2 linked regions of the Adhaeribacter radiodurans genome follow. The protein of the gene in region 1 interacts with the protein of each later gene in a pairwise test. Links are inferred from orthologs where the notes say so. Each region holds a gene or a part of one and is shown on either strand. Other genes may lie near its edges.

Evidence for each region.
Region 2: the proteins of topA (region 1) and HUW48_RS07690 interact in binary tests that used the Escherichia coli proteins (3 or more experiments, as listed by UniProt). The link is inferred for Adhaeribacter radiodurans from one-to-one orthologs.

What each region holds. Positions count from the first base shown.
Region 1 is NZ_CP055153.1:2,616,590-2,620,033, forward strand. What follows is about bases 145-3,257. They hold topA (type I DNA topoisomerase), read left to right. Parts: upstream 145-536; coding sequence 537-2,978; downstream 2,979-3,257. Other genes in these bases: HUW48_RS10800 (SixA phosphatase family protein), read right to left, coding at 145-369; HUW48_RS10810 (SIR2 family NAD-dependent protein deacylase), read left to right, coding at 3,092-3,257. Outside these bases: more of HUW48_RS10800, read right to left, coding at 1-144; more of HUW48_RS10810, read left to right, coding at 3,258-3,444. UniProt on the Escherichia coli protein: Releases the supercoiling and torsional tension of DNA, which is introduced during the DNA replication and transcription, by transiently cleaving and rejoining one strand of the DNA duplex.
Region 2 is NZ_CP055153.1:1,842,117-1,845,292, reverse strand. What follows is about bases 222-3,066. They hold HUW48_RS07690 (IMPACT family protein), read left to right. Parts: upstream 222-1,269; coding sequence 1,270-1,863; downstream 1,864-3,066. Other genes in these bases: corA (magnesium/cobalt transporter CorA), read left to right, coding at 1,965-3,066; HUW48_RS07695 (DegT/DnrJ/EryC1/StrS family aminotransferase), read left to right, coding at 222-1,248. Also shown: more of HUW48_RS07695, read left to right, coding at 121-221; more of corA, read left to right, coding at 3,067-3,098; HUW48_RS07680 (DUF3352 domain-containing protein), read right to left, coding at 3,099-3,176.

The sequences.
Region 1 (3,444 bases):
GCTTAAAGTAGCTATTAACTCCGATACTCCAGGATTATGGCCTACCAATAAAATTACAAAACGGTTTTTATCTAATGCACTTAGGGACCTTAGAAGTTGGGTTAGGGAAGCATTATATAAATCTCGGATAGGTAATATAGCATCTTGATTAATAGTAAATTGATTAGCAATTATAGAAGCAGTACTCAAAGTACGAAGAGCACTGCTGCACACGATTTGGTCGGGCTTTAAACCGGTTTGCTGCAGCCATTTACCTGCTTGAACTGCTTGTGCTTTTCCTTTCTCAGTTAAGTCACGGTCGAAATCAGCCTGGTGAAAAGAAGGGGTTTGCGCCTCTCCATGTCGACATATAAATAAGTGATACCGCATAAATGCTATTGAACTTGTAAGGTAAGATTGGGGTTTTAAAAGTACAGTTTGATATTGAATTTTAACAAAAATGCTTTAATCGGAAAAGGGCAAGTTTGTTGTATTTTAGAAAAAATAATCATCTTTGAGAAAAAAAGGCCGGTCGGTCGAGTAGTTAGAGCACATAAATGGTTAAAAACTTAGTAATTGTTGAGTCGCCTGCCAAGGCAAAAACTATTGAAGGTTATTTAGGGAAGGACTTCATTGTTAAATCTAGTTTTGGTCACGTTCGCGATTTGCCCAAAGATAATAATGCGATTGATATAAAGAATGGCTTTAAACCCACCTATATTGTTTCGGCAGATAAAAAAGATGTAGTAGCGGAATTAAAGAAGTTAGCCAAAGAGGCAGAGCTTGTCTGGCTCGCTTCCGACGATGACCGTGAGGGAGAAGCTATTTCTTGGCATTTATCTGAAGCCCTAAACTTAAACGATAAGAAAACGCGACGCATTGTATTCCGGGAAATTACTAAAAATGCTATTTTAAACGCTATTGAATCGCCCAGGGGTATTGATATTGACCGCGTGAATGCGCAACAAGCGCGTCGTGTGTTAGACCGATTGGTGGGTTTTGAATTATCGCCGGTACTCTGGAAAAAAATTAAGACTGGTTTATCAGCGGGTAGGGTACAATCCGTAGCGGTACGCCTGGTGGTGGAGCGCGAACGGGAAATTGAGCGGTTTAAGGCCGAATCTGCTTTTAAGGTAATTGCTATTTTTATCGTGAATGGCAAGAAACTGGAAGCAGAGCTACCTAAACGTTTTAAAACCCAGGACGAAGCCCAGGCTTTCTTAGAAAAATGCCGCGGTGCGGAGTACACCATTGAAAATTTGGAGAAAAAGCCTTTAAAGCGTTCCCCGGCTGCGCCTTTTACTACTTCTACTCTACAACAGGAAGCAAGCCGTAAACTAGGATTCTCCGTGTCGCAAACCATGACGGTAGCGCAAAAGTTGTACGAAGCGGGTAAGATTTCTTACATGCGTACCGATTCAGTAAATTTATCTAAAGAAGCTGTTGATGGAGCAATTGCCCGTATAACAGCTGCCTTTGGAGAAGAATATGTAAAAGTACGCCAATACAAAAATAAATCGCAATCCGCGCAGGAGGCGCACGAAGCAATTCGGCCGACTGATTTCTTCGCGAAAGAAGTTTCTTCTGACCGGAATGAACAACGTTTGTATGAGTTAATCCGGAAACGGGCCATTGCCTCTCAAATGGCCGATGCCGAAATTGAAAAAACAACGGCTACTATTAAAATTTCTACAGTTAAAGAAAAGTTTATTGCTACCGGCGAAGTCATTACTTTCGAAGGTTTCCTTAAAGTGTACATTGAATCGAAAGATGACGGGGAAACGCAGGATGATGATGTAAAAGATATGCTGCCTCCTTTAACCATAGGACAATCCTTAACTGCTGAGAGATTACAAGCTACGCAGCGGTTTTCACGTCCGGCACCACGATATACCGAAGCCAGTTTAGTAAAAAAACTTGAAGAAATGGGTATTGGCCGTCCTTCTACTTATGCTCCTACTATTTCTACTATTCAAAAGCGTGGTTACGTAGAAAAAGATAACCGCGAAGGAAAAGAACGCAAATACCAAGTATTAACTTTAGTTAAGGATACCATTGCTGCGGAAACAAAAACCGAACTGGTGGGAGCAGAAAAAGCAAAATTATTCCCGACCGACATGGCGATGGTGGTAAATGACTTTTTGGTAGATTATTTCCCGAGCGTAATTGATTATTCTTTTACGGCTAAAGTAGAAGAAGAATTTGATCAGATTGCTGCTGGCACAAAGGCTTGGGATAAAATGATTGAACATTTTTACAGCGGTTTTCACGAAACAGTTACCTCCAGCCAGAATGTAGAACGATCTACTATAAGCGGCACGCGCGAATTAGGCGTTCATCCGGAAACGGGTAAAAAAATTACGGCCCGGTTAGGTCGGTTTGGGCCCTTTGTGCAAATGGGTGAAGAAAACGAAGACACCAAAGAAAAGCCGGTTTATGCCAGTCTGCGCAAAGGCCAGTTTTTAGAAAGCATAACTTTAGAAGATGCCCTGGAGTTATTTAAATTGCCCAGAATAATCGGCACTTTTGAAGAGAAGGACATGACTGCCGCCATTGGACGTTTCGGTCCGTTTGTCCGACACGATAACAAGTTTTATTCTCTGCCCAAAACATTAGACCCTTTTACGGTTAGTGCCGAAGAAGCTTTTGAACTTATTCAGAACAAACGGAAGGCTGACGCGGAGAAATGTATTAAATCTTTTGCCGAGAATCCGGATGTACAGGTATTGAATGGTCGTTTTGGGCCTTACATTGCCGTTGGTAAGAAAAACGTTAAAATTCCGAAAGATAAAGTTCCGGCCGAACTGACCCTGCAAGAATGCTTAACGCTTGCGGAACAAGCACCGGATAAACCAGCTCGAGGTGGTTTTAAGAAAAAGGCGGAATCAACGACTGATACTCCTACTAAAACCACCGCAAAGAAAACAACTACTAAAAAGCCAACTACTAAAAAAACAGCTGGAGCTAAAAAAGCAACTGCAACAGCTAAAAAGAAATAATTTCAATATTAATTTACCTAATCTTAAAGCGAAGTAAGTTTTTACTTCGCTTTTTTATTTTACAGGTTTAACATTTCATAAAAATTGTAGTAAGCAAGAATTTAAGAGTTCTTATGGCAGCACGCAAGAAAATAGTAGTATTAACAGGAGCCGGTATTAGCGCTGAAAGCGGCATCGCCACTTTCAGGGATGCGAACGGTTTATGGGAAGGCCACGACGTAATGGAAGTAGCCTCGCCGGAAGGATGGCATCGGAATCCAGAATTGGTGTTAAATTTTTATAACGAACGGCGTAAGAAGGCGAACCAGGTAAATCCTAATCCTGGGCATCTGGCACTGGCACAGTTAGAAGATAAGTACGACCTTACCATCGTCACGCAAAATGTAGACGATCTTCATGAAAAAGCAGGCTCTACGAATGTAGTGCATTTACACGGTAAATTATTTGAATCGAGAAGTACTGTAGA
Region 2 (3,176 bases), 770 kb from region 1 along the record:
TGGATGTATATACATAAGGATTAAGCCAAAGATAGCAGCTATTCGTTATAAAATTAAAAATACCTTGCAACCATCTTTCTAAAGTAACAAGAGTAATCGGTTTAGCTTTTACCTTTGGTTATGCATGTTCCATATTTATCTTTTACTTACCAGAATCAACTTTTACGGTCGGCTATTATAGAGAAAAGCATTCAATTTATTGATTCGGAACAATATATCTTAGGTCCATCCGTAAGCGAATTTGAAAAAGCATACGCTGCCTATATCCAAACCAAATTCTGCGTGGGAGTAGCCAACGGCTTGGAGGCTCTTGTTATTAGTTTAAAATTAGTAAATGTTGGTGCCGGCGACGAGGTAATAGTACCTGCCAATACGTACATTGCTTCCTGGCTGGCCGTTTCGCAGGTAGGTGCTATTCCCGTACCCGTAGAACCTGATCCTGCTACTTATACTATTGATGTTACCAAAATAGAAGCGGCTATTACTCCCATAACCAAAGCTATTATACCCGTGCATTTATACGGCCAGCCCTGTAATATGGCCGCCATAATGGTTTTAGCAGAAAAATACGACTTAAAAGTAATTGAAGATAATGCCCAGGCGCACGGCGCAGCTTTTAAAGGAAAAGTAACCGGCAGTTTTGGTCAGGTAAATGCCACCAGCTTTTATCCTACTAAAAACCTGGGCGCTTTTGGCGATGGTGGAGCTATTACCACCAACAATCCGGAATTAGCCAGAAAAGCCCGGCTACTTCGCAATTATGGTTCAGAAACTAAAAATTACAACGAAATAATTGGCTACAATTCCCGGTTAGACGAATTACAAGCCGCCTTTTTAAACGTAAAACTGCCTTATTTAAACCGCTGGAATAATGAGCGCCGGCAAATTGCTGCCCACTACCATTTTCATTTAAAAGATGTAACCGAAATAGTTTTACCTTATTCCTTATCAGATACCGAATCTGTTTATCACATATTTATTATTCTTACCTCAGTACGCGACGAGTTACAGTTGTATTTACGCAACCAAGGCGTAGAAACCGTTATCCATTATCCCATTCCACCGCACCTGCAACAAGCTTATACTTCTTTAGGTTATAAAAAAGGCGATTTCCCGATTACCGAAAATATTGCCGATACTTGCTTAAGCTTGCCTATGTGGCCGGGTTTATCCGAAGAAATGGTACAGTTTGTTTGTCTTAAAATCAAAGATTTTTTTACTAAAAAAGTCAAACATCTACTATCTTGATACTTGTGTTTATTAACTTACATGAGTCAATACCAAACTATTGCTGCTCCCAGTGCCGGAGTTTATAAAGAAAAAGGAAGTAAATTTCTGGCTTTCGCGTTTCCGGTAAACTCCGAAGCCGAGATAAAAGAAATAATAGGTTCTTTAAAAAAGGAGTATTTCGATGCGCGGCATTATTGTTACGCTTACCGTTTAGGCCCAACCGGCAGCGTGTACCGGGCCAACGACGATGGCGAACCCAATCATTCGGCTGGTGATCCTATTCTGGGGCAACTCAAATCGTCGAATCTTACTTATATTTTATTGGTGGTAGTCCGGTATTTTGGGGGCATTAAACTCGGAGTAAGTGGTTTAATTCAGGCTTACAAAACGGCTGCACAAGATGCTTTGGCCACTGCTACTATTATTCAAAAAAAAGAACTAAGCCAGCTAACCCTGTATTTTTCTTACGAGCAATTAAACGAGGTAATGAGTTTAGCGAAAGAACCAGATTTAGTAATTCTAAAGCAAGAATTTGAACAAGAATGTACGCTCGTTATTCAGTTTCCTAAAACCGCCGAGGTAATAATACGCGCCCGGTTATCTAAAATAAAAGATGTTCGGTTTGCGGAGTGATTGCCTGTTTACTTCGGATTACGTAATAAGTCGGAAAGCTTACTCTCAGCATTGAATACCTGCTTTTTACATTTTAAAAAATCTTTTGCCGAAGTTTAATTATGAAAGTTTTTCGTTCCCTTACCAAGTCTAAAGCTCTCCAGGAAAATACTTTTGCCAAAAAAGTGGGCCAGCGGCCAGGGTATTTGTACGTACCCGAAAATGCGCATCCTCCCCGAATGTTTTTAATTTCCTTTGACGACGATGTGTTTGAGGAAAAAGAATATACCGATTATGATGCTTTATTACAATATTACCAGGCTAATCCGCAGCTACAACATTGGATTGATATTAGAGGGTACGGCGATATAACTTTACTAGAAAAAATTTCGGCTGATTTCCAAATCCACCCTTTGCAAATGGAAGACGTAATCAGCGATTACCAACGGCCTAAAATGGATACGGAAGGGAAAAATTTATTTTTTATTTCCCGGATGATAACGTTTTTGCCGGACCATTGTCTCGACGACGATCAGATTTCCATTTTTACTGGTTCTAACTATATTATAACGCTACAGAGCGATTACGAAGATTGCCTGGATATGCTGCGGTCCCGCATTCGGGCAGGCCGGGGAACAATACGCCAACAGCCCATTCAATACATTACCTACGCTATAATGGATGTTACCATTGATAATTATTTTCCGGTATTGGCGCAAGTAGGAGATTACCTCGAAGAGCTGGAAGATTCATTATTTGGGCAGCCTAACAAAAAACTGCTGACCCAAATCTTGAACATGAAACGGGAAATGTTAAAAGTTCGCCGGATTGCCTGGTCGGAAAGGGATAAATTAAATGAAATTCTGCGCAGCGAGAACAGCACTATCCCCAATGAAATAAAAATTTACTTTAAAGATGTGTACGATCATATTGTGCAGGTGCTGGACATTGTAGACAATTACCGCGAGCTAATGGGCAACTTAACCGAATTATACTTGTCGAATGTAAGCAACCGCATGAACGAAATTATGAAAGTGCTTACTATTATTTCCAGCATTTTTATTCCGCTCAGTTTTGTGGCCGGCGTATACGGTATGAACTTTTCGCGCCAAAACCCCGATGGTTCCATTAATTACCTGAATATGCCGGAGTTGTATCACCCTTACGGGTACGTCATTTTGTTGGGTATTATGTTACTTATTTTACTAGGCCAGTTGTATTTCTTTTATCGCAAAGGTTGGCTTAGTTCGTTTTAGTTAAGGCCGGGCTCTAAAAATAAGTTCTTGCAGTAAATTATCCGTAGTTTTAAATAATTGATATTGTTGCAAAGTAGC